Regions from separate parts of the Streptomyces sp. NPDC002669 genome, predicted to be linked through region 3. Evidence: riboswitches for the same ligand, from Rfam matches in the RefSeq annotation. Region 3 holds a riboswitch; each other region holds the start of a gene.

Region 1 (9,393 bases), on a different contig from region 3:
CCGCCCGTCACCATGCCTGGGGGTGACCGTTGACCACGGCATCGAGCACTGCTGCCCCGACGTTGATCGGTTCGGTTCAGCGAGCGCTGAGACTGCTGGAGGCCGTGGGGGCCCACCGGGACGGGGCGCCCGCGAAACAGCTGGCCAGGGAGACGGGTCTGCCCCTCCCCACCGCCTACCACCTGTTGCGCACGCTGACGCACGAGGGCTATCTGCGCCGGGAGAAGGGCGTGTTCCTCTTCGGGGCCGCTGCCGAACGCCTGGCCTGCGAAGGGGCTTTGCGGCACCGCCGCAGCAGAATGGCCGATTCGCTGAGCCGGTGGCGCGACGTCATCGGTGCACCGGTGTATTGCGCCGTCTACCGCGAGGGCGAGATCGAACTCATCGCGGTCGCCGACGCACCTGCCACCCCCGCCGTCACGGAATGGGCCTCCTTCCGGGAGACCGGGCACGCCCACGCGATCGGCCAGTGTCTGCTGAGCCAACTCGGCGAGAAGGCCCGCGAGGACCACCTCGATCGTCACCCTGTGCGTCCGCTGACCCGCTATTCGGTGCGGGATCGGGCGGCACTCCTGGAGCGATTGCGGTCGCTGGAACGGATGGAACCTGTCATCGAACGACAGGAGTACGCGCTGGGCACGGTCTGCGCCGCCATCCCGATCGCGGCCGGATTCACCGCTGCTGCGATGGCCATTTCGGTACCCCTGGAACAGGAGAGCCGGTTGCTCCCCGCAGTCGAACAACTACGTGGCGAAGTGTCCAACCTCTTGCGTTCGTTCGTGTTCTCTATCAGTATCTGAAAAATCACTCCTTGTGATCTGCTATCGCGTGCACCACGATGGCGTCAATAGGGCCATGGGGGATCATTCCTGGCCAGATTCATCTACTGCGGGGTTGAACGATGCGCGAGTCGGTTCAAGCTGAGGTCATGATGAGCTTCCTCGTCTCCGAGGAACTCTCTTTCCGGATCCCGGTGGAGCTCCGGTACGAGGTCTGCGATCCGTATGCGATCCGCATGACCTTCCATCTGCCCGGCGATGCCCCCGTCACCTGGGCATTCGGTCGTGAGTTGTTGCTCGACGGCCTCAACAGTCCCAGTGGGGACGGTGATGTGCACATCGGGCCGACGGAGCCCGAGGGGCTGTCCGATGTGCACATTCGCCTTCAGGTCGGCGAGGACCGGGCCCTCTTCCGGGCCGGTACCGCGCCGCTCGTGGCTTTTCTCGACCGGACCGACAAGCTCGTGCCGCTGGGGCAGGAGTGCACGCTCGGTGACTTCGACGGCAACCTGGAGGAGGCCCTGGGCCGGATTCTCGCCGAGGAACAGAACGCGGGCTGAAGGAACCGGTGCCGCCGACCGGATCGCCGGTCGAACACGACACCTGCCGAACGGGTGAATTGCTCACCCGGCGGAGACGTTCAGGCCCTCGTCCTGCGACGACGGCCCTTCCCGGCCCGTACGGGTGCCGAAGCTCCGGCTTCCGCGCCGAGTCCTGTGCGGTCCGCGGAGACGACCAGAGCAGCGAGCACCGTCGTCACCGGCACCGAGGCGACCAGTCCGATCGAGCCCACCAGGGTTCGTACGATCTCCTCCGCCACCAGCTCGCTGTTGGCCACCGTCCCCACGCTGCTCTGCGCGATGGAGAAGAGCAGCAGCAAAGGCAGCGCGGCGCCGGCATAGGCGAGCACGAGCGTGTTGACGACCGAGGCGATGTGGTCGCGTCCGATCCTGATCCCCGCCCGGTAGAGCCCGCGCACGCCCATCGACGGGTTCGCCCGGTGCAGTTCCCAGACCGCGGACGTCTGGGTGACGGTCACATCGTCGAGCACTCCGAGCGAACCGATGATGACACCGGCCAGTAGCAGACCGCTCATGTCGATGTGCGGATACAGGCCGTGGATGAGGCCGGTGTTGTCATCGGTGTTGCCGCTCAGGCTCGCCCAGCCGATGAAGAGTGATCCGAGCAGGCCGATCAGCAGCAGCGAGACCAGTGTGCCGATCACCGCCACCGAGGTGCGGGCGCTCGGGCCGTGGCACATGTAGAGGGCGATCAGCATGATCGCGCTGGCTCCCACCACCGCGACGACCAGCGGGTTGGAGCCCTGGAGCACGGCCGGGAGGATGAACAGGGTTAGCACGGCGAACGACACCGCGAGCGCCACCAGCGCCAGCACCCCGCGCATGCGGCCCACCGCGACCACGACCAGGGCGAAGATCCCGGCCAGCAGGGTCATCGGAAACTCCCGGGCCACGTCCGTCACCGAGTACTGGAGCTCGCGGGGCGCGTCGGGCGCGTACGACACGATCACGCCCTGGCCCTCGCGCAGTTGGCGCGGGGCGTCGGGCTGCACGATCTCGACGAACGTCCGGCCCTTGTCCGGCCCGGACGTCACCTCGACGGTGGCCTTTCGGCACAGCCCCCTGTCGTTGTCCGCCGGCGGGGCGGCCTCCTGGCCGACGGGCACCTGCACCGCGTTCACGTCCTTGCAGTTCACCTTGTCGACTTTCACCACCTTCGCCTGTTGGGTCTGCCGGTCGAATCCCACGCCGGTCCGTTCGTGCGCGGGGGCGCCGCCCGGCCAGAGCACCACCAGGCCGACGACGACAGCGGTGGCGAACGGGATCAGGACGGCCGCGATGACCTTGCGCAGATGTCTGGAGACGGGCGCCGCGGGGCCGTGGCCGTGCGAGTGGCCGTGCTGATGGCCCTGGGATTCGGTGTCGATACGGGGGGACGTCACCGGCAGATCATTGCAAGAAGGACGGGCCCTCTGTTCATCCCGCCGGAGGGGACGCTAGCGTGGAGGGACCTTTGCACACGCGGGAGCTCGGAGCACCGGGCTGAGAGGGCGCTGACATCCGTACGTCCGTACGGAGAGAGCTGCGCCGACCGCCGAACCTGTTACCGGGTAATGCCGGCGTAGGGAGTAGGTCTCATGACCACATCGGACGCACGCACGCCTGCCTCCAGTCGGAGCGACGAGGCCGGGAAGTCCATCGGCTGGCACAAGGGATACGTCCGGGGCTCGCGCCCGGACCTCCGGGTGCCGGTCCGCCAGGTGCACCTCACCAACGGCAAGGACGTGACGCTGTACGACACGTCGGGGCCGTACACCGATCCCGCCGTCGAGACCGATGTCCGTCGCGGACTCGCGCCGCTGAGGGAGAACTGGATCACTGCCCGCGGCGACACCGAGGAGTACCCGGGCCGCCCCGTCCGTCCCGAGGACGACGGACTCAGGCACACCTCGCCGCGCGGGGGGCTGCGCAACCTCGACGCGGTCTTCCCGGGCCGTCCCCGACTGCCCCGCCGTAGCCGGGACGGGCGGCCCGTGACCCAGCTCGCGTACGCCCGACGGGGCGAGATCACCCCGGAGATGGAGTACGTGGCGATCCGGGAGAACGTCGCGCCGGAGGTGGTGCGCGAGGAGATCGCGGCCGGCCGGGCCGTGCTGCCGGCCAACGTCAACCACCCCGAGATCGAGCCGATGATCATCGGGAAGCGGTTCCTGGTGAAGGTCAACGCCAACATCGGCAACTCCGCGGTGACGTCCTCCATCGAGGAGGAGGTGGAAAAGATGACGTGGGCGACGCGTTGGGGCGCCGATACCGTGATGGATCTGTCCACCGGCCGCAACATTCACACCACCCGTGAGTGGGTTTTGCGTAATTCACCCGTTCCGATCGGTACCGTCCCGCTCTACCAGGCGCTCGAAAAGGTCGACGGCCGGGCGGAGGAACTGAGCTGGGAGATCTACAAGGACACCGTCATCGAGCAGGCCGAGCAGGGCGTCGACTACATGACGGTCCACGCCGGCGTGCGCCTGCCGTACGTGCCGCTGACCGCCCGCCGCAAGACCGGCATCGTCTCGCGCGGCGGCTCGATCATGGCGGCGTGGTGCCTGGCGCACCACAAGGAGTCGTTCCTGTACGAGCACTTCGAGGAGCTCTGCGAGATCCTCGCGGCCTACGACGTGACGTACTCGCTGGGCGACGGGCTGCGGCCCGGGTCGATCGCCGACGCCAACGACGAGGCGCAGTTCGCCGAACTGCGGACGCTCGGCGAACTCAACACGGTCGCCAAGGGGTTCGGCGTCCAGACCATGATCGAGGGGCCGGGACACGTCCCGATGCACAAGATCAAGGAGAACATCGACCTCCAGCAGGAGATCTGCGAGGAGGCGCCGTTCTACACCCTCGGCCCGCTGACCACCGACGTCGCGCCGGCGTACGACCACATCACCTCCGGCATCGGAGCGGCGATGATCGCCTGGTGGGGCACGGCGATGCTCTGCTACGTCACGCCGAAGGAACACCTGGGCCTGCCCGACCGGGACGACGTGAAGACCGGCGTCATCACCTACAAGATCGCGGCCCACGCGGCGGACCTCGCCAAGGGGCACCCGGGGGCGCAGGAGTGGGACGACGCGCTCTCCGACGCCCGGTTCGAGTTCCGCTGGGAGGACCAGTTCAACCTGGCCCTCGACCCGGACACCGCGCGGCAGTACCACGACGAGACGCTGCCCGCGGAGCCGGCGAAGACGGCGCACTTCTGCTCGATGTGCGGCCCGAAGTTCTGCTCGATGAAGATCTCTCAGGACATCCGGCGCGAGCACGGCGGTTCGCAGGAGGAGATCGAGGCCGGGATGCTGGAGAAGTCCAAGGAGTTCGCGGCCTCGGGCAACCGGGTCTACCTGCCGATCGCTGACTGACGCCGGACCATTGATCACGCTGTTCCGGGAAGGGGAAGGGGCTTCCCGGAACAGCGCTCCGGGCTCCCGTGGCCTGCGGCGAGATCGCACGAGGTTCCTATGCTGAGCCGGTGACGCTCTACTACGACCCCGTTGCGAGCCTCGGCAAGGACTGCGAGGCATTCCGAGGCGGCTGGGACGACCGGCTCTGGCTCAATGTCCCGGGGCCCTTCTACGGCGGCGAGACCGATACCTGCCGAACAGGCCGGCTCTCCGCGCCTCAACACGTTCTCTACGGCGGTGAGTACCTGACGGGATACGTCTACCGCCAACCCCGAACCCCGGCAGAGACAGCTCGGTTGGTCGAAGCAGCAGACCAGGACCCCTTTCTTGGTTACGGCTGTGACGGCGACTCGCGGTGGACCCCGGAGGCGGTCCGGGAGTGGTGGCGTGGCCGGGGCCGGATCACGCGGTACCTGTCCGCCCATGACTGGGACGACATGGACTGGGCGGAGCAGGGTGTGGCCGCCGCGGTCCGGGATTTCGCGGACTACATCGCCGGCCCTCTGCCGGGGGACCTGCGGATCTACCTCTACTGGCTGGAAGAGGGACGGTCACCCGTCCCCGGTGAACGGCTGCCCGAGCTGTAGTCGACAGGGTTTCCCGTCCTGGGGCGCTGGTTCAGCCCGAAGTTCCGCTCGGTGAAGATCTCGGGGCCTCCGGCGCGAGCCCGGTGGTTCGCGGGCGGCGGCCGGGGCAGGCCGTCCCCGGCCGGTGTTCGAAGGCGGTCAGTCAGTTTCGTGCTCGGGGCCGCCGAAGTCGGGACTGGTGAAGTCCGGGCTGGTGAACGTCGGCCGGGGGCCCGCCGCAGGGCCGCCGTCGGGACTGGTGAAGTCCGGCCGGCTGTAGCCGACCTTCGGGATGCGGTTCGCCGAGCGGACCGGTGTGCGCGCGGCGCGTCCGGCGGCGGGGTCGTCGAGCGCGTCCCGCAGGAACGGCAGTATGCCGCGCTCCAGCAGGGCGTGGCGCCAGGCCTCCCGGGCCCGCGCCACCTCCTCCGGAAGCTCCTCCTCCGCCTCTTCGACGGGACGCGGCTCCGCGCCGTTGCGCAGCGCGGTGACGAGCAGTCCGACGACGGCGACCAGGATCGCGGCCGCCATGACCGCGGCGAAGAACCAGCCCGCGGAGACCATGGTCGAGGCGAAGGCGGGCGGGTCGTCGAGCAGCCGCAGCAGATAGCCGACCAGCAGGAATATGAACGCGGCGGAGCCCGCGAGCACCGGTGCCAGGGCCGTGACGACGGCCGCTGTGCCCGCGCCCGACTGGCGTTGCCCGCTCGTGCCGGGGGGCGGGCCCGCTTCCTCGTCCTCGTCCTCGGCCGGTCTGCGCAGCTCCTCGCGGGCCTGCACGTAGTGCTGGTACTCGGTGGCGGCCGTCGCGGTGATCAGCGCCGTGGCGTCCAGCGCCATGGTGCGCAGCTGCACGGCGTTGAGCCGTTCGCCGACCGCGGCCAGATCTGGTCGTTCATGGGCATGACGCAGTGCGTCATCGAGGATCCGCTCGTACTCGGGGCGGTCCTCGGCCAGCAGGTGCGGAGCGCTGTTCATGTGCATCCCCCGATGCTCCGTAGGGCCCGATCACCCGCGTTCTCACCGGGCTTTCGAGCGGAAACGGAGGAGAGCCTGCTACTGATACGCCGATGGTAGAGCGCCCACGGCACGGGGAGACAGGGGGTTTCCGGAAATAGGCCCAGCAGTCGGCGCGGTCAGGTCGTGGATGCGTCTTCCCGAAAGAGCGTCAGTCATGCAGAGGCAGCTGGACGACCAGTAGCTTTCCGGCCATGGTCACGCCGCCGTCCATGGCGATGGCGAGTCCGTCCGCGTACACGTGCGGGCCCTCGACCACGGGGCCGGAGCCGTCCTCGCCATCCTCCGAACCGACCTCTCCGAGGAGGTACGGAATGGGGCTGTGACCGTGGACGATGCGCTGTCCGCCGTAGGTCGCCATCAGTTCCCGGACGGCCTGCGGGCCCGCCTCGTCGCGGAAGGCGAACCGCTTGGTGAGCTTCCGGAAGAGGTCCCAGCACTCATCGGCGTCGTTGCGCGTGAGAATGGCGTGCACGTTGTCGTTGACGTCCTCGATGGTGGTGCCGTATTCGAGGTACGCCGTCGTGTCGGAGTGCATCAGCAGATGCCCGTCCTCCTCGACGACCGCGTCGAGCCGGGACATCCACTGGAGGTGGACGTCCTGGAGCCGCTCCATGTCGTTCTTCTGACCGCCGTTGAGCAGCCAGGCGGCCTGGAAGGTGGCGGTGCCCGCGCCGGAGTTGACCGGGGTGTCGTTGAACCGCTTGGCGCCGAGGAGCAGCAGTTCGTGGTTGCCCATCAGGGCCTTGCAGTAGCCGCCGGCGGCGGCGGCCTCGGCGGACAGCCGCATCACCAGGTCGATGACGCCGATGCCGTCGGGGCCCCGGTCGGTGAAGTCGCCGAGGAACCAGAGCCGGGCGTTGCCCGCGGACCACTTGCCGTCGGCGTCGATGAGGCCCTGCTCGGCGAGGGCGGCGCGGAGCTCGTCCAGGTAGCCATGGACGTCGCCGACGACGTACAGCGGGCCACGTCCCTGCTCCGGGGCGGGACGCGGGTCGGGGACGGTCGGCACCTGGAGGGTGTCACCGCGGTTGATCACGGGCAGGTCGCGCGCGGTGGGCGTGTACCCCTCCGGCGGCTCGTCGCCGGGCCCGGCGCTGCCCGGGTGCGACGACGGCGGCACCGGGTTCTGGGCATAGGGCGGTACGCGGAAGTCGCGCAACGTCGCAGTCCGCACCACGGGTTCCTGACCGGCCCCCTGTGTCATCGACCCCTCCACCACCGTCGCGCCGCCGTACACCTGACGGGCCCTGCTGGTCGGGGCGGTCCGCGGTGTCGTGCGCCCATCATAGGAATGCGGATCGTGCTGTGTGACGCACCAGGGGTGGTGAATCCGGACGCACATCGGGTTCACCGGTCGATTGGTCCGAAATCACCCGATCAATCCCTGGCCGGGGAACGGGGCGCACTGACCGTGGTGCGTGGAGGACGGCGCTGCGAGGACGTCCGCACGATGAGTTCCGTCGGTATGACCTGCTCCACGGGTCCGTCGTGTTCGACGCCCTCGATGGCGTCGATCAGGAGCTGGACGACCGCCGTGCCGATCCTGCGCGGCTTGAGCGAGAGCGTGGTGATGGGGGGCTCGGTCGTCGCGTACACGGTCGACTCGCTGCAGCAGACCAGCAGCAGGTCCTCGGGGACCCGCAGACCGTAGCGGCGGGCCGCCGCCAGCAGGTCGGTGCCGTTGGGGTCGAAGAGGCCGTAGACGGCGTCGGGGCGGTCGGGGCGGGCGAGCAGGCGGTCGGCGGCCACCGCGCCCGCGCACGGGTCGTGGGCGGGGTAGGACTCGTACACCGGGTCCTGGCCCACGCGCTCGCACCAGTGGAGGTACGCGGTGGTGGAGAGCCGGGTGTAGGTGTCGGTGGTGGTGCCGGTGAGCAGGCCGATGCGGCGGGCCCCGGCGGCGGCCAGGTGGTCGAGCAGGTCGAGCACGGCGGCGCGGTGGTCGTTGTCGACCCAGGCGGTGACCGGGAGCGTGCCGGCCGGGCGGCCGTCGGAGACGACGGGGAGGCCCTGGCGCACCAGCTCGGTGACGACCGGGTCCTGGTCGGAGGGGTCGATCACGACGGTGCCGTCGAGGGCGACGTTCGACCAGACGTCGTGGCGCGAGGTGGCGGGCAGGATGACGAGGGCGTACCCGCGGGCGAGCGCGGCGGAGGTGGCGGCTCTGGCCATCTCCGCGAAGTACGCGAACTCGGTGAAGGTGAAGGGTTCGTCCCCGTAGGTCGTCACGGTCAGGCCGATCAGGCCCGACTTGCCGGTACGGAGGGTGCGGGCCGCTGCGGAAGGGCGATAGCCCAGGCGCTCTGCGACCTCGCGGACATGGCGGCGGGTGGCGTCCGGGAGCCTGCCCTTGCCGTTGAGCGCGTCGGAGACGGTCGTGATGGAGACTCCGGCGGCGGCGGCCACGTCCCGGATTCCCGCTCGTCCCTGTCGGCCGCCGCCGCGCCGGGGTGTGTCCGTCCGGCTCACCTGGTGCTTCCCTGCTGCTGTCATGGCGAGCCGATAGTAGGGCTCGGACGGGCGGTTGGCCCGGTCGCATATTCATCCGTTGACAGGCACGTTTTTGCATGATCATCAACGGTCAATTGCCTTGTAAATAAAGGGCGTTGGTAAGTCTATCCATGGTGTGTCAGGTGCCTGGGCCGATGGGCCTGCCGAATGACCGATGTCTCGAAGAGGTCTCATCTCACCTCTTCGGGGGACGCGCGCCACGGCGTGAGCCACCGGCGTGCGCGGGAACGGATGGCGCTCCCCCCATTCCCGGCCGCACCGGACGATTGGTCGATCGCCCCATTCGCAGCGGCGCCCAATCCTCATAAGGTGAGCAGTATTGATGTGTACAGACGGTCGAGGAGGACCTGCGGTGAGCGAGACGAGCCCCAAGCTGCGCGCCGAGCTGGACGGCGTCCCCGCCTATGTGCCGGGAAAGCCGGCTGCTGCCGACGGACCGGTCGCGTTCAAGCTGTCCTCCAACGAGAATCCGTATCCGCCGCTGCCCGGGGTGCTGGAGTCCGCCCTGGCGGCGGCCTCGAACTTCAACCGCTACCCGGAC
Region 2 (9,393 bases), on a different contig from region 3:
CAGCAGGATCAGCACCAGCACGGTCAGCAGCACCCCGGCGAGCAGCGCCCGCTGCCCGAAGCCGCGCGGCCTGCGGGCGGTTTGTTCCGGGTCGACCAGCTTCAGCGCGGTCTCCCTGCGCCGTACCGTCCACGCGTGCACGGCGAGGATCGCGCCGACCGCGGCGAACTGCACCAGGGTCAGCACGGCGGCCGTCGGCAGGGCGAGCAGCTGGGCGGTCTGCCGGTAGATCTCCACCTCCAGGGTGGAGTAGCCGGGACCGCCGAGAATCTGCACGACCCCGAAGGAGGTGAAGGTGAAGAGAAAGACCATCAGCGCGGCGGCGGCCACGGCGGGAGCGAGAGCCGGCAGCGTGACCCGCCGCCAGGCGGCGAACCGTCCGGCGCCCAGTACCCGGGCGGCCTCCTCCTGCCGGGGGTCGAGCTGGGACCACAGTCCGCCGACGGTCCGTACGACCACCGCGTAGTTGAAGAAGACATGGGCGAGCAGGATGGCCCAGACGGTGGTGTCGAGCCGTACGCCCCAGAGTTCGTCGAGGAATCCGCCGCGCCCCAGCAGCGCCAGGAAGGCCGTCCCGACGACGACGGTCGGCAGGACGAACGGCACCGTGACGACGGCCCGCAGCAGTTGCTTGCCGGGGAAGTCGAGACGGGCGAAGACATAGGCGCCGGGCAGCGCGATCAGCAGGGTCAGCGCGGTCGAGGCGAGCGCCTGCCAGCCGGTGAACCAGAGGACATCGCGGATGTCCGGCCGGGCCAGCACCTCGCCGACCCGGCCGAACTGCCAGACGCCGTCCGCCTTCAGTCCGCGGCCGACGATCGCGACGACCGGGTAGGCGAAGAACAGCGCGAAGAACGCCACGGGCACGGCCATCAGACCGAGCCGCACCGCGCTCCCCCGCCGTGCCGCGGCCCGGGCGGCGCGCGGTCGCCCGGGGCCGGGCCCGCGCGCGTCGTCCCCGCGCGGGCCCTTCCCGTGACCGCCCGTCCCGGCCGCGTCCGTCGCGCGTTCGGGGGACTTCGTTACTTCACTACGAGCGAGGACCACGACTGGACCCACTGCTCACGGTTCTTGGCGATGCTGTCCGGGGCGACGGTCGCCGGCTTCTCCACGGTGGCACCGAACTTCGTGAAGACCTCCGGCAGCTCGGCGTCCTCGACGACCGGGTTCACGAACATGTTGAGCGGCATGTCCTCCTGGAACTTCTTGCTGATCAGGAAGTCCAGCAGGGCCTTGCCGCCCGCCTCGTTCTTCGCGCCGTCCAGCAGACCGGCGAACTCGATCTGGCGGAAGCAGGTCCCGGTGGCGACCCCGGTCGGGGCCTCGGCCGGCGGCTGCTTCGCGTACAGCACCTCGACGGGCGGGCTGGAGGCGTACGAGACGACGAGCGGCCGGTCTGCCTTGGCCTTCTTGCCGCCCGCCGAGCCGGAGAACTCCTCGTTGTACGCCTCCTCCCAGCCGTCGACGACCTTGACGCCGTTCTTCTCCAGCTTCTTCCAGTAGTCCTGGTAGCCCTTCTCGCCGTAGGCGGCGACGGTGCCGAGGAGGAAGCCGAGGCCGGGCGAGGAGGTCGCGGCGTTCTCGGTGACGAGGAGGTCCTTGTACGCGGGCTTCGCCAGGTCGGCGAAGGTGCTCGGCGGCGCGAGCTTCTTGTCGGCGAAGTACTTCTTGTCGTAGTTGACGCAGATGTCGCCGGTGTCGACCGGGGTGACCCGGTGCTCGGCGTCGAGCCGGGTGGCCTCGGCGACCCGGTCCAGGCCCTTGGCCTCGTACGGCGTGAAGAGCCCGCTGTCGAGGGCACGGGAGAGCAGCGTGTTGTCGACGCCGAAGAACACGTCCCCGCGCGGGGAGCCCTTGGTCAGGATCTCCTGGTTGAGCGCGACACCCGCGTCGCCGCTCTTCAGGACCTTGACGGTGTAGCCGGTCTCCTTCGTGAACTCCTTCAGCACCTCCTTGGAAGCGTTGAAGGAGTCGTGGCTGACGAGGGTCACGGTCTTCGAACCGGAGCCCTTGGGGCCGGACGCCTGGTCGTCGGAGCTTGCGCATCCGGCGAGCGCGGTGACGCCCAGCGCGGTGGCGGCGGCCGTCGCCGCGAGCCGCCCGGTTCTGTGGGTGGTGCTCATTGTGGATTCCTCCTGGGTTTTGGCCAGGAAGAGACGCGGCCCTGCCCGCGGAAAGCGGGCAGGGCGCAACAGCATGAGTTGATGACCGAACTTCCTACCCGGAATGACCCGGGCGAGGTTCAGAGGGTCTGCGGCCGACCTGTCCTCGGTGCCGCACTCTCAGCGCTGTGGCGCTCCCCTGTCGGAATATGAAGTTGATTTCGGGCCCAGGTTACACGGGCCCCTCCGGCCGTCCGGAGGGGCTCAGCGCTCGGCCGCCGCCAGCTGTCCGCAGGCCCCGTCGATCTCCTGGCCGCGGGTGTCCCGCACGGTCACCGGAACACCGTGGGCGGCGATCGCCTCGACGAACGCCTTCTCGTCCTCGGGGCGGGAGGCGGTCCACTTGGAACCGGGCGTGGGGTTCAGCGGGATCAGGTTGACGTGCACCCGCTTGCCCTTGAGCAGCCTGCCGAGCAGGTCGCCGCGCCACGCCTGGTCGTTGATGTCACGGATCAGGGCGTACTCGATGGAGATGCGGCGGCCGGACTTCTCCGCGTACTCCCACGCCGCGTCCAGCACCTCGCGCACCTTCCAGCGCGTGTTCACGGGGACGAGGGTGTCGCGCAGCTCGTCGTCCGGTGCGTGCAGCGAGACGGCGAGACGGCACTTGAAGCCCTCGTCGGCGAAGCGGAGCATCGCGGGCACCAGGCCCACGGTGGAGACGGTGATCCCGCGCTGCGAGAGCCCCAGCCCGTCCGGCTCCGGGTCGGTGAGCCGACGGATCGCGCCGACCACCCGGTTGTAGTTGGCGAGCGGCTCGCCCATCCCCATGAAGACGATGTTGGAGAGCCGGGCCGGCCCGCCGGGGACCTCGCCGTCGCGCAGCGCCCGCATGCCGTCCACGATCTGGTGGACGATCTCGGCGGTGGACAGGTTGCGGTCGAGTCCGGCCTGTCCCGTCGCGCAGAACGGGCAGTTCATCCCGCATCCCGCCTGGGACGAGATGCACATGGTCACCCGCTCCGGGTAGCGCATCAGGACGGACTCGACGAGCGTCCCGTCGTGGAGCTTCCACAGCGTCTTGCGGGTGGTGTCGTCGTCACAGCTGATGTGACGGACGACGGACATCAGGTCGGGGAACATCGCCTCGGCGAGTTTGTCCCGCGATCCGGCCGGGATGTTGGTCCACTCGGCCGGGTCGTGCGCGTACCGCGCGAAGTAGTGCTGCGAGAGCTGCTGGGCGCGGAACGGCTTCTCGCCGATCGCGGCGACGGCCTCCCTGCGCTCGGCGGGCGTGAGGTCGGCGAGGTGCCGCGGCGGCTTCTTGGCTCCGCGGGGCGCGACGAAAGTGAGTTCTCCGGGCTTAGGCATGGTCCATCCAGTGTCGCAGACGCGACGGCAAGGGCCCGCCGTCCTGTGGACGACGGGCCCCGACCCGTGAAAACCCCCGGCCGGAGGCCGGTCTCAGCCGGAGCCGACGAACACCACCAGCAGCAGCCAGACCACGGGAGCGGTCGGCAGCAGCGAGTCCAGCCGGTCCATGATCCCGCCGTGCCCCGGCAGGAGCGTGCCCATGTCCTTGATGCCGAGGTCCCGCTTGATCATCGACTCCCCGAGGTCGCCGAGGGTGGCACTGACCGCGACCGCCAGCCCGAGCAGCAGCCCCTGCCACCAGGAACCGCCGTCGATCAGGAACTGCATGCACAGCGCACCGGCGACCATCGCGAAGGCGATGGCCCCGAACAGTCCCTCGCGGGTCTTCCCGGGGCTGATGCGCGGCGCGAGCTTGTGCTTCCCGAAGCGCCAGCCGACGGCGTACGCGCCCGTGTCGCTGACCACCGTCAGCAGCAGGAAGGTGAGCACCCGCTGCGGTCCGTCGTCGGCGGTCAGGAGCAGGGCGACGAAGGTGGCGAGGAACGGCACGTAGAACGTGGCGAACACCCCGGCCGTGACGTCCTTGAGGTAGCCCTCCGGCGGCGCGGTCATCCGCCAGACGAGGACGGCGAGCGCGGTCAGCGCCGTCGCCACCCAGGCGCCCTCGGCGCCCCGTACGTAACCGGCCACCACCATCGCCGCGCCACCGACGGCCAGCGGGACGAGCGGCACCTTGAGGCCCTTGCGCTCCTCCAGCCGGGAGGTGAGCTCCCACAGGCCGACGACGACGGCGACGACGACCACGCCGACGAAGACGTCCTTCACGATGAACAGCGAGGAGACGATGACGGCGCCGAGCCCCACCCCGACCCCTATGGCGGCTCGCAGGTCACGGCCCGCACGTTTCTTCTGCGGGGGCGGCGCGGCGGTGGACATGGGCTCCTGCGGCTTCTCGTCACGGAACAGGGGACCGCCGCTCAGGCGTCCGGCCCCCTGGTCCCGGTCATCACGGTCGTCAGCGTCTCTACCTGCGTCGGGAACGTCCGGCACGATGGGCATGGGCCGAGTCTGCTGGGCGCCGTGCACATCGTATGCAGGACCCGCCGGAACGGCCTGCAACTCGGGCGCGCCCCAGCCACCGGCTCCCGGCGGGGCGCCCCGGGAAGAGTCGTTCATCAGACTTCGAGCAGCTCGGCTTCCTTGTGCTTCAGCAGCTCGTCGACCTGCGCGACGTACTTCGCGGTGGTGTCGTCGAGCTCCTTCTCGGCGCGGCGCACCTCGTCCTCGCCCGACTCCTTGTCCTTGACCAGCTTGTCGAGGATTTCCTTGGCCTTGCGTCGCACGGCGCGGATGGAGATCTTGGCGTCCTCGGCCTTCGCCTTGGCGACCTTGATGTAGTCGCGGCGCCGCTCCTCGGTCAGCTCCGGGAAGGTGACCCGGATGATGTTGCCGTCGTTGCTCGGGTTGACACCGAGGTCCGAGTCGCGGATGGCCTGCTCGATGTTGCGCAGCGCGCTCTTGTCGAACGGCGTCACGACGGCCATGCGCGGCTCGGGCACCGAGAACGAGGCGAGCTGGTTGATCGGGGTCAGCGCGCCGTAGTAGTCGGCGACGATCTTGTTGAACATCGCCGGGTGCGCACGGCCGGTCCGGATCGCGGCGAAGTCCTCTTTCGCGACGACGACGGCCTTCTCCATCTTCTCCTCGGCCTCGAGGAGGGTTTCTTCGATCACCACGTGCTCCTGCGTGTCTTGAGCGGGCCCGGCGTGCTCGGGCCCTGCGGGTCCTGCGTCGCGTCCTCACCTGCACGGTGTCCGACCGGCAGGCCGTTGTCCATCCTTCGGGGCCTGTCCCGGGACGTCGCCCGGGGCCCCGGCCCTTCCGTCCTGCCCGGAAGGCTCCCGGTTCTCAGACCCGGGTGCTCCGGTCGCTCACGAGCGTGCCGATCTTCTCACCCTTGACCGCGCGGGCGATATTGCCCATGGCGGTCAGCTCGAAGACGAGGATCGGGAGGTCGTTGTCACGGCAGAGCGTGATGGCGGTGGCGTCGGCGACCTTGAGGTCGCGGGCGAGTACCTCGCCGTACTCGAGCGCGTCGAACTTCACCGCGTCGGGGTTGGTCTTCGGGTCGGAGTCGTAGACCCCGTCCACCCCGTTCTTGCCCATCAGGAGGGCCTCTGCGTCGATCTCCAGGGCGCGCTGGGCGGCAGTGGTGTCGGTGGAGAAGTACGGCATCCCCATGCCGGCGCCGAAGATGACGACGCGGCCCTTCTCCAGGTGGCGCACGGCGCGCAGCGGGATGTACGGCTCCGCGACCTGCCCCATGGTGATGGCGGTCTGGACGCGCGAGTCGATGCCCTCCTTCTCCAGGAAGTCCTGGAGCGCCAGGCAGTTCATGACCGTGCCGAGCATGCCCATGTAGTCGGACCGGGCCCGGTCCATGCCGCGTTGCTGGAGCTCGGCACCACGGAAGAAGTTGCCGCCACCGATGACGACGGCGATTTCCGCACCGTCACGGACCACGGCCGCGATTTCCCGGGCGATGGCGTGTACGACGTCGGGGTCGACACCGAGTCCCCCGCCGCCGGCGAACGCCTCTCCGGACAGCTTCAGCATGAAGCGTCCCGCCACCTTGCCGTCGTCGCGCTTGTGGTCACCTTGTGCGGCGTCCGCGCCCTTGTTCATGGAGATTCTCCTCGTGCACATACGAAGAAGGCCATTGCCGGTGGGTCTGGTGTCCCTCAGCGGCAATGGCCTCCTCGTCAGATCTGCGGTCGTACGGCGTGAGTGCGGCCGACGACTGCACTAGACCCTATAGGGGTCCACCGTTGTTCGCGGACGGACTCAGATGCCGACCTTGATGCGCGTGAAGCGCTTCAGGGTGACACCGGCCTCGTCCAGGACCTTCTGAACGGACTTCTTGTTGTCCAGGGCGTACGGCTGGCCGAGGAGGGTGGCCTCCTTGAAGAAGCCGTTGACGCGACCCTCGACGATCTTCGGGAGCGCGGCCTCGGGCTTGCCCTCGGCGCGGGTGGTCTCCTCGGCGACGCGGCGCTCGGCCTCGACGACCTCGGCCGGGACGTCCTCGCGGGACAGGTACTTCGGGGCGAACGCGGCGATGTGCTGCGCGATGCCCTTGGCCAGCTCGGCGTCGGCCTTGTCCAGCTCGACCAGAACACCGATCTGCGGCGGCAGGTCGGGCATGGTGCGGTGCATGTACGCGGAGACGTACGCGCCGGTGAACTGCGCGAAGCGGTCCAGGACGATCTTCTCGCCGAGGTTGGCGTTGGCCTCGTCGACGTACGCCTGGACGGTCTTGCCGGCCTCGATCTCGGAGGCGAGCAGCGCCTCCAGGTCGGCCGGGGAGGTGGCGGCGACGTGCGCGGCGAGGGTGTTCGCGACACCCTGGAACTTCTCGCCCTTGGCGACGAAGTCCGTCTCGCACTTCAGCTCCAGCAGAACGCCGGACGTCTGGTCCTCGGAGATGAGGGAGACGACGGCGCCGTTCTCGGCAGAGCGGCCCTCGCGCTTGGCGACGCCCTTCTGGCCCTTGATGCGGAGCGCCTCGACGGCCTTGTCGACGTTGCCCTCGGCCTCGTCGAGCGCCTTCTTGCAGTCCATCATGCCGGCGCCGGTCAGCTCGCGGAGCTTCTTGACGTCAGCGGCGGTGTAGTTCGCCATGAGTCTGTGTTTCTCTCTCGAAGTCTGAAAGATCTACGGGTGGACGGCGGGGGCGGTGCCTGTGGCACCGGCCCCCGCCGTCGTCAGCCGTGACGGATGTCAGGCCTGCTCGGCGTCCGCGGCCGGGGTCTCGGCCTCGGCAGCGGCCTCAGCCGGCTTCTCGGCGTCGGCGACCTTCTCGGTCTCGGCGGAGGACTGCACCTCGGCGTCGGCCTTCTTGTCGCCCTCGAGCAGGTCGCGCTCCCACTCGGCGAGCGGCTCGCCGGCGGCCTTCTCGCCCGGCTTCGAGTCACCGGTGGCGGCACCGGAACGGGCGATGAGGCCCTCGGCGACGGCGTCGGCGATCACGCGGGTGAGCAGGGTGACGGAGCGGATCGCGTCGTCGTTGCCCGGAATCTTGTAGTCGACCTCGTCGGGGTCGCAGTTGGTGTCGAGGATCGCGACGACCGGGATGTGGAGCTTGCGCGCCTCACCGACGGCGATGTGCTCCTTCTTGGTGTCGACGATCCAGACGGCGCTGGGCACCTTCTGCATCTCGCGGATACCACCGAGGGTCTTCTCCAGCTTGGCCTTCTCGCGGGAGAGGACCAGGAGCTCCTTCTTGGTGAGGCCGGAGGCGGCCACGTCCTCGAAGTCGATGAGCTCAAGCTCCTTCAGACGCTGAAGGCGCTTGTAGACGGTGGAGAAGTTGGTGAGCATGCCACCGAGCCAACGCTGGTTGACGTACGGCATGCCGACGCGCGTCGCCTGCTCGGCGATGGCCTCCTGGGCCTGCTTCTTCGTACCCACGAACATGATGGAGCCGCCGTGGGCGACGGTCTCCTTGACGAACTCGTAGGCGCGGTCGATGTACGACAGCGACTGGAGCAGGTCGATGATGTAGATGCCGTTGCGCTCGGTGAAGATGAAGCGCTTCATCTTCGGGTTCCAGCGACGGGTCTGGTGACCGAAGTGGACGCCGCTTTCCAGCAGCTCCCGCATCGTGACGACGGCCATGGCCGTACTCCTTGAGGTGCTCGGTTGTCGCGACCGCAGGATTGCTGTCGCGCCTGACGCCCCGACGCGCCGTGCCACAAGGGACCGAGGAGCGCGGCCACCGTCCGCTGAGAGGGAGGTGGCGGGGCGTGCGAAGTCGACCCGGTGACCCGGATCGCCATAGGAAGTGTACGGGACGGCCCGGGTGTCGGGTGACGACGCTGTCCACAACCGGTCGGTAGTCCACAGATCCGGTTCATGATCCCCGCGGATCGTGGCGTTGCGGGACGGTTCCCTCATGCGATGCACACCCGGTCCGCCCGCTTCCCGTCCCCCGCGCGCACACCGCGAGGCCGCGCGGGGGACGCCCCTCCCCGATGCGCCCTTTCGCGATGCGGGCCGCACGTCCTTTCCCGATGCGGGCCGCCCGTCGCGCGTGGCGTTCGCGGCCCGTGCCCGGGGCGTGTGCGCGGCGGGGGTGGTGGCGCTGCTCGTGGTGCTGTGCGGCCCGCCGGCCGGCGCGGCCGAAGCCCCCGTACCGCCGACGGCACCGACTCGACCGCCGCCCGCTCCCCCGTCCGCCCCGGTTCCGCCCTCGGCTCCGACTCCCGGTGCGGGCGGTGAGCGGGGGTGGCCGCTCGCGGGACGGCCCGCGGTCGTACGGGGGTGGGAGCCGCCGGCGGGTCCCTACGGCCGGGGGCACCGCGGGGTCGACCTCGCCGCGGAACCGGGGGCGGCGGTACTCGCCGCGGCCTCGGGCCGGGTCTCGTTCGCGGGGCGGGTGGCGGGGCGTGGGGTGGTCGCGATCGAAGTGGCGGGGAGCGGTGAGCCGCCGCTGCGCACCACGTACGAGCCGGTGCGCGCCGTGGTCGCGGAGGGCGAGGAGGTGACGGCGGGACAGGTGGTCGCCACCTTGGAGGCGGGGCCCTTCCACTGCGCGTCGGGGTGTCTGCACTGGGGGCTGCGGCGCGGGGACGCGTATCTGGATCCGCTGTCGTCGCTGCCGCCGTCATTGTTGCGGCGGGGGCCGTCCAGGCTGCTGCCGGTCTTCGGCGTGCCGGAGCCCCCGGCTCCGGCCGGAGGGACCGGGGACGGGCTCGCCGCCCCCGGCGTCCTGCTCGCCGCCGCGATGTGGCGACGGCGTCGGGGTCAGCCCCGTATGCCCTGCACACCCCGGAGGATCATGGCCACCGCGGTGTCCGCGATCACTTCCGGCTCCTCGGCCACGCCCAGTTCGATGCGCCGCACCGCGGCGTCCACC
Region 3 (9,393 bases):
CTCCGGGAGCCCGGGGACGACGGCCGACGGCGGCGGGACGTCCTCGTTGAGGTGCTGGTAGATGACCTGGGCGGGGGTCTCACCGCCGTGCGGCTTGGAACCGGTCAGCATCTCGTACAGGACGACGCCGCAGGCGTACACGTCGGTACGGGTGTCCGCCGTGCCGTGCTCTATCTGCTCGGGGGCGAGGTAGGAGACCGTGCCCAGGACGGACCCGGTGGTGTTGGTGACGGAGCCCACCGCCCGCACGAGTCCGAAGTCGGCGACCTTGACCCGGCCGTCGTCCCCTATCAGGACGTTCTCCGGCTTCATGTCGCGGTGCACGAAACCCGCCCGGTGCGCGGCGCCGAGGGCGGCCAGGACCGGCTCCAGGATGTCCAGCGCGGCCCTCGGCTGCAGCGCGCCCCGGTTGCGCAGCACGTCGCGCAGGGTGCAGCCCGCCACGTACTCCATCGCCAGATAGACGTACTGCCCCTGCGCGCCCTGGTCGAAGACGGCGACTACGTTCGGGTGCGCGAGGCGGGCCACGGACTTGGCCTCGCGGATGAAGCGCTCGACGAACGTGGCGTCGGTCGCCAGCGCCGGATGCATCACCTTGAGGGCGAGAACCCGGTCGAGCCGGGTGTCCACGGCCCGGTAGACCGTGGCCATGCCGCCCACGGCGATGCGGGCATCGACGCGGTAGCGGCCGTCGAGCAGCTGCCCGACGAGAGGGTCCTGGAGGGTCGTATCCACGCAGGCGAGTCTACGAGCCGCCACGGACCCGGCTCACGGCCCGGGGCGGACCCGGGGCCGTACTGCAGCCGAGCCGTGACAGGGACATGAACCGCAGCTCGTCCCGGCGGCTCAGAAGGCCGGGCGCTCCGGATCCAGCCGGGCGCGCCCCTCCACCGGCGACGACGCCTCGGCGAAGTGGCGGCGCGGAATCCGGCCCGCCCGGTACGCCAGGCGCCCGCCCGCCACCGCGTGCCGCATCGCCGAGGCCATCAGCTCGGGCTCCTGGGCCCGGGTCACCGCGGACGCCAGCATCACCGCCGCGCAGCCCAGCTCCATCGCGAGCGCCGCGTCCGAGGCCGTCCCGGCACCCGCGTCGAGGATCACCGGCACCCGGGCCTGCTCGACGATCAGCCGGAAGTTGTGCGGATTGCGGATGCCGAGGCCGGAGCCGATCGGGGAGCCCAGCGGCATGACCGCGGCGCAGCCCACGTCCTGGAGCCTGCGCGCCAGCACCGGGTCGTCATTGGTGTACGGCAGTACGGTGAAGCCGTCGTCCACCAGGATCTCCGCGGCGTCCAGCAGCTCGATCGGGTCGGGCAGCAGGGTCCGCTCGTCGGCCACCACCTCCAGCTTGATCCAGTCGGTGCCGAGGGCCTCGCGGGCCAGCCGGGCGGTCAGCACCGCCTCGCCCGCGGTGAAGCAGCCCGCCGTGTTCGGCAGCACGCGGATGGCGAGCCGCTCCAGGACGGAGAGCACCGAGCCCCGCACGGTCGGGTCGAGGCGGCGCATCGCGACGGTGGTCAGCTCGGTGCCGGAGGCGATCAGCGAACGCTCCAGCACGTCGAGGCCGGCCGCCCCGCCCGTCCCCATGATCAGCCGGGAGCCGAAGTCGGTGCCGCCGAGGGTGAAGAGGTCGTCGGACACTGTCAGCCCCCCTGGACCGCGGTCAGGATCTCGACGCGGTCGCCGTCGGCCAGCACGAGGGCGGACCACCGGCCCCGCGGCACGACGGTCTCGTTGACGGCGGCGGCCACCCCGGAGCCCGCGGCGGTGAGGGTGGCGACCAGGGCGTCCAGGGCGGTGCCCGCGGCGAGGAAGCGGACCTCGCCGTTCACGGACACGGAGAGGGCGGCGGGCCCGGAAGACGTCCCGGGGCCGGGACGGGATGCGGAGTCGGTCATGCGGGCTGCTCCTGACGTACGGGGGCGGCGGCGGACGGGAACCGGTGCGGGGTGAAGGGGCGGGCCTGCTCGGGCGGTTCGCCGCCGGTGAGGAACTCCGCCATGACCTCGCCGGTGACGGGGGTGAGCAGCACCCCGTTGCGGTGGTGGCCGGTGGCGAGATGCAGACCGGGCAGGGCGGTGGGGCCCAGCAGCGGGGCGTTGTCGGGGGAGGTGGGGCGCAGACCGGCCAGGGCCTCGGTGAGCGGCAGCTCGGTGATGCCGGGGACCAGCTCGTGGGCGTCCCGCAGCAGTTCGTAGACGCCGCCCGCGGTGACGGTGGTGTCCCAGCCCAGCTCCTCGCTGGTGGCGCCGACGACCAGCTCGCCGTTCTCGCGCGGGACCAGGTAGACGTGGCTGCCCCGGACCACGGCCCGCACCGTCCGGCTGAGGAAGGGCGCGTACGGGGCGGGCACGGTCAGCCGGAGCACCTGCCCCTTGACCGGCCGGACCGGCGGCACGACCTCGTCCGGCAGCCCCGGGAGCCGGCCGCTGAGACTGCCCGCGGCGAGCACGACCTGGTCGGCCGCCAGTTCCCCGCCCCCGTCGAGCACCGCCCCGGCGGCCCGGCCGCCCCGCACCGTCAGGCGCTCCACCCGTTCGCGGTGGAAGGCCACCCCGGCCCGCTCGCAGGCGGTCAGCAGGGCGGCGGCCAGCCGGCGGGGATCGATCTGGTGGTCGCCGTCGACCCGCAGCCCGCCCCGGACACCCGGCGCCAGCATCGGCTCCAGCCGACGGCACTCGCGCCCGGTGAGCCACTGGGACACCAGCCCGGACCGCTGCTGGAGGGCGTGCAGCTCCCGCAGATGGGCACGGTCGTCGGCGTCCAGGGCGACGGCCAGGGTGCCGCAGGTGCGAAAGCCGGTTTCCCGCCCGCTCGCCTCCTCCAGCTCGGCCACGAAGGCCGGGTAGCGGGCGGCCGAGGCGACGTTGAGAGCGAGCAACAGCTCCTCGCCGTAGTGGAGTTCGGTGACGGCGGCCAGCATGCCGGCCGCCACCCGGGCGGCCCCGCCGCCCGGTTCGGGATCGGCCACCGCGGTGCGCAGTCCGCGCTGCGCGGCCCGCCAGGCGGTCACCAGACCGATGATCCCGCCCCCGATGACGAGGACGTCGGATCCCTTCCAGTTTCCGGAAGAACGCATGGGCGTCCAGCCCCTCCCTTCGCCGGCATGACCCGGATCAGGTTCGTACGGTCGGAGGCCGCCCAGCCTCCCTCTCAGCCCGGTGCGTCCGGGCTCCCGCGTGTGACTTACGTTGGCCACCCTAAACCCCGCCGTCCCGGCCCAGTAAGGGAGCAGTCATCGTGGCCCGTTCGCTCGACGGACTCGTCCTCGCCCCGGTCGCCGACCAGGCCCCGGGCCAGGTCGGCACCCGCACCCGCTTCGCGTACCACGAGCGGGACGGCCGGATCTGGGCCGACTACGCGGGCGGCGACGTGGTTCGCGGCCACCTCGTCGGCACCCGGGACGGTGACGTCCTCGACTTCAGGTACGTCCAGCTGAAGCAGGACGGGACGACCTCCGGCGGCCACTGCGTCTCCACCGTCGTGGACCTCGCGGACGGCCGGGTCCGGCTGGAGGAGCGATGGGCATGGGAGTCGCAGGAGGGCTGCGGGACGAGCACGGTCGAGGAGATCCCCTCTTCCTGACGAAATGTCAGGTGCTTATGGTGTACGGGTGAGCGATCAGCAGCAGGCAGAGCAGCCGGACCGGCGGCCGGGGCGCCGCGTCGTCGTCGTGGGCGCGGGCATGGCGGGCGTGCAGACCGCGGTGGCCCTGCGGGAACAGGGCTTCACCGGTCCCGTCACCCTGATCGGTGCCGAACCCCACCAGCCCTACGACCGGCCCCCGTTGTCCAAGGCGGTGCTGCTCGGCAAGGCCGAGGACTCCGCCTTCGAGGTCGATTTCGAGGCGCTGGACATCGAACTGAGGCTGGGCGTCGAGGTCACCGGCGTACGACCGGACGCCCACGAACTGGACACCCCCGCGGGCCCCGTCGGCTACGACGTCCTGGTGATCGCGACCGGCGCCGAACCGGTCGTGCTGCCCGGCACCGAGGGCGTTCCCGGCGTCCACCTGCTGCGCACCCTCGACGACGCGGCCCGGCTGCGCCCGGTCCTCGACGGACGGCAGGACGTCGTGGTCGTCGGCGCGGGCTGGATCGGCGCCGAGTTCGCCACCGCGGCCCGCGCCGCGGGCTGCGGGGTCACCGTCGTAGAGGCCGCCGACCGCCCCCTCGCGGGCGCGATGCCCGCCGAGGTCGCCGCCCCGATGGCCGACTGGTACGCCGGGATCGGCGCCGAACTCCTCACCGGCGCCCGGGTCGACCGCGTCGAACCGGGCCGGGTGGTCCTCGCGGACGGCCGTACGCTCCCGGCCGGGGCGGTCGTCGTCGGGATCGGCGCACGGCCCGCCACCGGCTGGCTGGCCGGCTCCGGCATCGAGCTCGGCCCCGACGGATCGGTGACCGCCGACGGGGCGCTGCGCACCTCGGCCCCCGACGTGTACGCGGTCGGCGACTGCGCCTCGTTCCCCTCCGCCCGGTACGGCGAACGCCTGCTCGTCCACCACTGGGACAACGCCCTCCAGGGCCCGCGCACCGCCGCCGCCAACATCATCGGCGCGGCGTCCGACGGCGCCTCCGAGCCGCTGACGTACGACCCCGTGCCGTACTTCTGGTCCGAGCAGTTCGACCGGTTCGTGCAGTACGTGGGCCACCACGGGAACGCCGACACCCTGCTGTGGCGCGGCGACCCGGCGGACCCCGCCTGGTCGGTGTGCTGGCTGCGCGACGGCGTCCTGGTCGCGGTCCTCGCCGTCGGCCGCCCGCGCGACCTGGCGCAGGGGCGCAGACTCATCGAGGCGGGGGCGTCGCTCGACCCGGAGCGGGCCGCCGACCCCGCCGTGCCGCTGAAGGCGGCGGTCCGCGGCTGAGGAAGCGCCGGACGGCGGAGCCCGTGACACCCGGGACGGGGAAGGGTCGAAGGGGCCGGCGGGAGGGCGGCGAGGGGCCGGGGGAGCGGTTCGCGACGCCCTGAAGGGCCGAGTCCGGGTATCGGCTGTCAGTGCGGGATGGCAGGCTTGTACTCGTGACCGAGATTGACGCAAAGATCGATGCTCTCGTCCCTGCCTGGCTCCACCTCCCCGACATCGCCGAAATGCTCGATGTCGAGGTGACGCGTGTGCGGCAGCTGGTCAAGGAGGGCCAGCTGATCGCCGTACGCCGTGGTGAGAACCGGGCACTTCAGGTGCCGGCCGCCTTCATCGACGGCACCAAGGTGGTCAAGGGCCTCTCCGGCACCCTGACGCTCCTGAAGGACGACGGCTACACCGACGAAGAGATGCTGGAGTGGCTCTTCACCCCCGACCCGACCCTGCCGGGCACCCCCGCCCAGGCCCTGAGCGAGAATCGCGGCACGGAGGTGAAGCGCCGCGCCCAGGCGCTCGCCGTCTGACCACAGGCCCGGTGCGAGCGGGTGGGCGGCGCGGTCCCGCGCCGCCCACCCCTGCCCCGCACCGCTCTCCCAGGGGGGAACCGCACCGATGTCCACGCTCCGCGCCGCGCTGTCCGAAGCCCGGCTCTACCTGTGCACGGACGCCCGCAGGCGCCAGGGCGACCTCCCCGCCTTCCTCGACACCGTGCTCGCCGCCGGGGTGGACATCGTCCAACTGCGCGACAAGGGCATGGAGGCGGCCGAGGAGCTCGACCGCCTCGCCGTGTTCGCCGACGCGTGCCGACGCCACGGCAAGCTCCTCGCGGTGAACGACCGGGCCGATGTCGCCCACGCCATCGGCTCCGACGTGCTGCACCTCGGCCAGGGCGACCTGCCGGTGCCCGCGGCCCGTGCCGTCCTCGGCGACGACGTGCTGATCGGCCGCTCCACGCACGCCGGGTCCGAGGTCGACGCGGCCGTCGCCGAGCCCGGCGTGGACTACTTCTGCACCGGCCCCTGCTGGCCCACCCCGACCAAACCCGGACGGCACGCCCCCGGTCTCGGCCTCGTCCGGTACGCCGCCTCGCTCGACCAGCCACGCCCCTGGTTCGCCATCGGCGGCATCGACGCGGGCAACCTCGACGAGGTGCTGGACGCCGGGGCCCGCCGGGTGGTCGTCGTACGGGCGATCACCGAGGCCGCCGACCCGGGTGCCGCCACCGCCGAGCTGGCCCGCCGGATCAGGGCGCGCGCCGGAGCGTGACCCCGGCCGGGCCGCCGGCCCCGTGACCGGGCCGGATGCCCGGACCGGAACCGGATACGGACGCCCGGAACGGACCGGACACGGACGTTCGGGGGCGTGATCCGGCCCGGGTGTCCGAAGGATGGACAAACAACCCGTCAATTCGGGCAATTCGCCCTGGTCCGGTCCTATGGCCGTCAGGCTCTGGTTAACCTGCCGGTATGGCCCTTGGCACACCATCCACCAGGACGGATCACGCACGTACGGTGCGTGAACTCCTCGCGACCGGCAAGACCTCCTACTCCTTCGAGTTCTGGGCTCCCAAGACCGAGCGGGGCGAGCGGAACCTCTGGAACGCGCTGCGCCGGGTCGAGGCGGTGGGGCCGAGCTTCGTCTCCGTGACCTACGGGGCCGGCGGTTCCACCCGGGCCGGGACGGTGCGGGCCACCCAGCAGATCGCGGCCGACTCCACCCTCACCCCGGTCGCCCACCTCACGGCGGTCAACCACTCCGTCGCCGAGCTGCGCAACATGATCGGGCAGTACGCGGACGCCGGGATCCGGAACATCCTCGCCGTGCGCGGGGACCCGCCGGGCGACCCGATGGGCGAGTGGGTCAAGCACCCCCAGGGCGTGCGGTACGCGGCGGACCTCGTCCGGCTCATCAAGGAATCCGGCGATTTCTGCGTCGGCGTCGCGGCATTTCCCGAGATGCACCCGCGTTCCACCGACTGGGACACCGACATCCGGCATTTCGTGGACAAGTGCCGGGCCGGCGCCGACTACGCGATCACCCAGATGTTCTTCGACCCGGAGGATTACCTGCGGATGCGTGACCGAGTGGTCGCCGCGGGTTGCGAAACCCCGATCATTCCCGAGGTCATGCCGCTGACCAGCGTCAAACAACTGGACAGATTCGCGCAGCTCAGCAACGCGTCCTTCCCCTCGTCCCTGAAAGAACGGATCCTCGCGGCCAAGGACGATCCCGCCGCTGTACGCTCCATTGGAATCGACTTCGCAACGCGGTTCTGCGCGAGGCTGCGATCCGAGGGTGTGCCCGGACTGCACTTCATCACGCTCAACAACTCGACGGCGACGCTCGAAATCTACGAGAATCTCGGACTGCACAAGCAGTCGTGACCGGCCGTACCCGCCGCTACCCGGGGCGGTGGCCGTAGGAGGGGGCGGGCATGGGCTGGACGGTCCTCTACATCGCGTTCGGAATCGTCGCGCTGTGGCTGCTCGGTGAAGTGCTCCTGCAGTACAAGGCGCGCCTTCGCTGGAGACTGCTGGCCTTCGCGGGCTTCGCCTGCGTGGTCATCGGGGTCCTCATCCCGTCCGTGCTCGTCATCGTCCTCGGCGCGATCGCCTTCGCGACCGGGCAGACCCAGGTCACGCTGTCCTTCCGGCGGGGCTTCTCCACCGGCTGGGCCATAGGGGGCAACCCCGGCGTGAGCCGGCGACGCCGGGGCGGGAGCGGGGAGGGGCGGCAGGGCCGCGGACCCACGCTCCAGGTCTCGGACCTGGAGCTGGAGCACAACGGACAGGCCCCGCCGCCGCCCGCCGAGGCCCCCGCGGTCTACGAGCCGGAGCCCATGCCGGACGACACCGGGCAGTACGGCGTCTACTCCGACGGCCGGCGGGGGCACCAGGACGACCGGTCCGCCCCCCTCCCGCAGCAGCCCCCGTACGCCCCGTACGACTCCTACGCCGAGCCCACCGCCGCGTACGGCGCACCGGGCCAGGACGCGTACGCCGCCCAGGACCCGCTCGCCGGGCAGTACGACTACGGCACGCAGCAGCAGTACGCCGCGTACTCCGACCCGTACATCGGGACCGGCACCGCCGGGGGCCCCGCGGGGTACTCCTCGTACGACGGCTACCCCAACGGCAACGACTACGACAGCTTCGGTGGGCAGCGGCAGTACGCCCCCGAGCCGTACGCCCAGCAGCCGTACGCCGACACCCCGCCCGGCGGTGTCTGGGTGCCGCAGCAGCGCGAGGGCGAGCAGTACCCCGTCACGCCCCCGGAGCAGCCCGCCCACCCCACCCCGCCCCCGAACGGCTACAACAACGGCAGCGGCTACGACGAACAGCAGTACCGCTACTGAGCCGGAGCCGGAGCCGGAGCCGGAGCCGTAGCCGTAGCCGACGGCGGCGGATGGCCCCGCGGTCCGGACGGCCCCCGGGCGCTCACCGGGAGCCCCGGAACCCGTCCCCCTCCACGATCAGCCCGGCGACCAGGGCCCCCGACATGCCCGCATGGGCGAGCCCGCCGCCCGGGTGCGACCACCCGCCCGCGGCGTAGAGCCCCGGCAGCCGGGTGCGGTTGCCCGGCCGCAGATACGCGCCGCCCGCCCCGGCCAGTACGGGCGCGGGCACCGAACCGCCCTCCGCGCCGGTCTGCGCCGCCGTGTCCGCCGGGGTCCGCACCTCGGCGTGCAGCAGCCGCTCCCGTATCCCGGGCACGGCCGCGGCGGCGGCCCCGATCAGCGATTCCGCGCACCGCCCGCGCACCGCCGGGTCCGTCCAGTCCACCGGGCCCTGCGGGGCGACCGTCGCCATCAGCGTCACCGCCTCGTGGTCGTCGTCGGGGCGGGTCGACGGGTCGTCCGGGCGCAGCACCGTCACCGTGGGGTGCTCGGCGAGCCCTCCGCCGAACACCGCCCCGCGCTCCGCCGCACCGTCCGCCGGGTGCACCAGCGTCCGGTGCACGGTGTCCGCGGGCCGGGCGCCGCGCAGCGAGAGCAGCACCAGGAACCGGCCCGGCACCAGCTCCTGCCCCGCACCCCGCCGGGCCGTCACGTCCTCGTCCTGCCAGGACTCCTGACCCGGCACCAGACCGGGCCGGGGCCGGGCGCCCAGCACCACGTGATCGGCCTCCGCGACCGTCCCGTCCGCCAGCTCGACCCCCGCCGCCCGGCCGTCCTTCTCGACGACCCGGGCCACCTCGCACCCCAGGACGAACTCCACCCGCCGGGCCAGGCACCGCTCGTACACCGCCTGCGCCAGGGCCCGGATGCCGCCGGAGACGTACCAGCTGCCGAACGTCTCCTCCATGTACGGCAGCAGGGCCGCCGACGCCGGTGCGCGCACCGGGTCCAGTCCGTACGACAGGGCGTACCCGTCGAGGAGCGCGGCCAGCCGGGGGTCCGACAGCTCCCACGCGCCGACCTCCGCCACCGTCCCCGCCTGCCGGGCGGAACGCAGCAGCCGGCGCTGCCGGAGCGCCGGATAGGGATCGCGGCCGAACACCTGCCGGTCGGGGTGCAACGGCTCCTC

The links. Region 3 has a riboswitch for thiamine pyrophosphate ahead of thiO (glycine oxidase ThiO). Riboswitches for the same ligand answer to the same signal wherever they lie in the genome.
Region 1: it holds a riboswitch for thiamine pyrophosphate, as region 3 does, so the genes downstream of both, thiC (phosphomethylpyrimidine synthase ThiC) here and thiO (glycine oxidase ThiO) in region 3, are expected to answer to the same signal.
Region 2: it holds a riboswitch for thiamine pyrophosphate, as region 3 does, so the genes downstream of both, ACFYW1_RS30625 (thiamine ABC transporter substrate binding subunit) here and thiO (glycine oxidase ThiO) in region 3, are expected to answer to the same signal.

Annotation. Positions count from the first base shown of each region.
Region 1 covers NZ_JBIAQQ010000004.1:99,377-108,769, reverse strand. The annotation lists gene ACFYW1_RS07375 (IclR family transcriptional regulator) at 30-800, shown strand; gene ACFYW1_RS07370 (SsgA family sporulation/cell division regulator) at 902-1,339, shown strand; gene ACFYW1_RS07365 (YibE/F family protein) at 1,420-2,742, opposite strand; TPP riboswitch at 2,812-2,945, shown strand; gene thiC (phosphomethylpyrimidine synthase ThiC) at 2,938-4,713, shown strand; gene ACFYW1_RS07355 (ferredoxin) at 4,824-5,342, shown strand; gene ACFYW1_RS07350 (hypothetical protein) at 5,481-6,305, opposite strand; gene ACFYW1_RS07345 (metallophosphoesterase) at 6,490-7,545, opposite strand; gene ACFYW1_RS07340 (LacI family DNA-binding transcriptional regulator) at 7,719-8,834, opposite strand; gene hisC (histidinol-phosphate transaminase) at 9,205-9,393, shown strand, end outside.
Region 2 covers NZ_JBIAQQ010000026.1:79,907-89,299, reverse strand. The annotation lists gene ACFYW1_RS30630 (ABC transporter permease) at 1-873, opposite strand, end outside; gene ACFYW1_RS30625 (thiamine ABC transporter substrate binding subunit) at 1,023-2,123, opposite strand; TPP riboswitch at 2,197-2,313, opposite strand; gene rlmN (23S rRNA (adenine(2503)-C(2))-methyltransferase RlmN) at 2,367-3,473, opposite strand; gene ACFYW1_RS30615 (phosphatidate cytidylyltransferase) at 3,567-4,652, opposite strand; gene frr (ribosome recycling factor) at 4,652-5,209, opposite strand; gene pyrH (UMP kinase) at 5,385-6,161, opposite strand; gene tsf (translation elongation factor Ts) at 6,321-7,157, opposite strand; gene rpsB (30S ribosomal protein S2) at 7,257-8,153, opposite strand; partial or broken gene ACFYW1_RS30590 (peptidoglycan DD-metalloendopeptidase family protein) at 8,431-9,063, shown strand; gene ACFYW1_RS30585 (TetR/AcrR family transcriptional regulator) at 9,282-9,393, opposite strand, start outside.
Region 3 covers NZ_JBIAQQ010000003.1:347,988-357,380, reverse strand. The annotation lists gene pknB (Stk1 family PASTA domain-containing Ser/Thr kinase) at 1-735, opposite strand, end outside; gene ACFYW1_RS06425 (thiazole synthase) at 847-1,641, opposite strand; gene thiS (sulfur carrier protein ThiS) at 1,644-1,898, opposite strand; gene thiO (glycine oxidase ThiO) at 1,895-3,079, opposite strand; TPP riboswitch at 3,077-3,189, opposite strand; gene ACFYW1_RS06410 (hypothetical protein) at 3,241-3,585, shown strand; gene ACFYW1_RS06405 (NAD(P)/FAD-dependent oxidoreductase) at 3,614-4,870, shown strand; gene ACFYW1_RS06400 (Rv2175c family DNA-binding protein) at 5,026-5,391, shown strand; gene thiE (thiamine phosphate synthase) at 5,480-6,133, shown strand; gene metF (methylenetetrahydrofolate reductase [NAD(P)H]) at 6,334-7,251, shown strand; gene ACFYW1_RS06385 (hypothetical protein) at 7,302-8,222, shown strand; gene ACFYW1_RS06380 (phytoene desaturase family protein) at 8,305-9,393, opposite strand, start outside.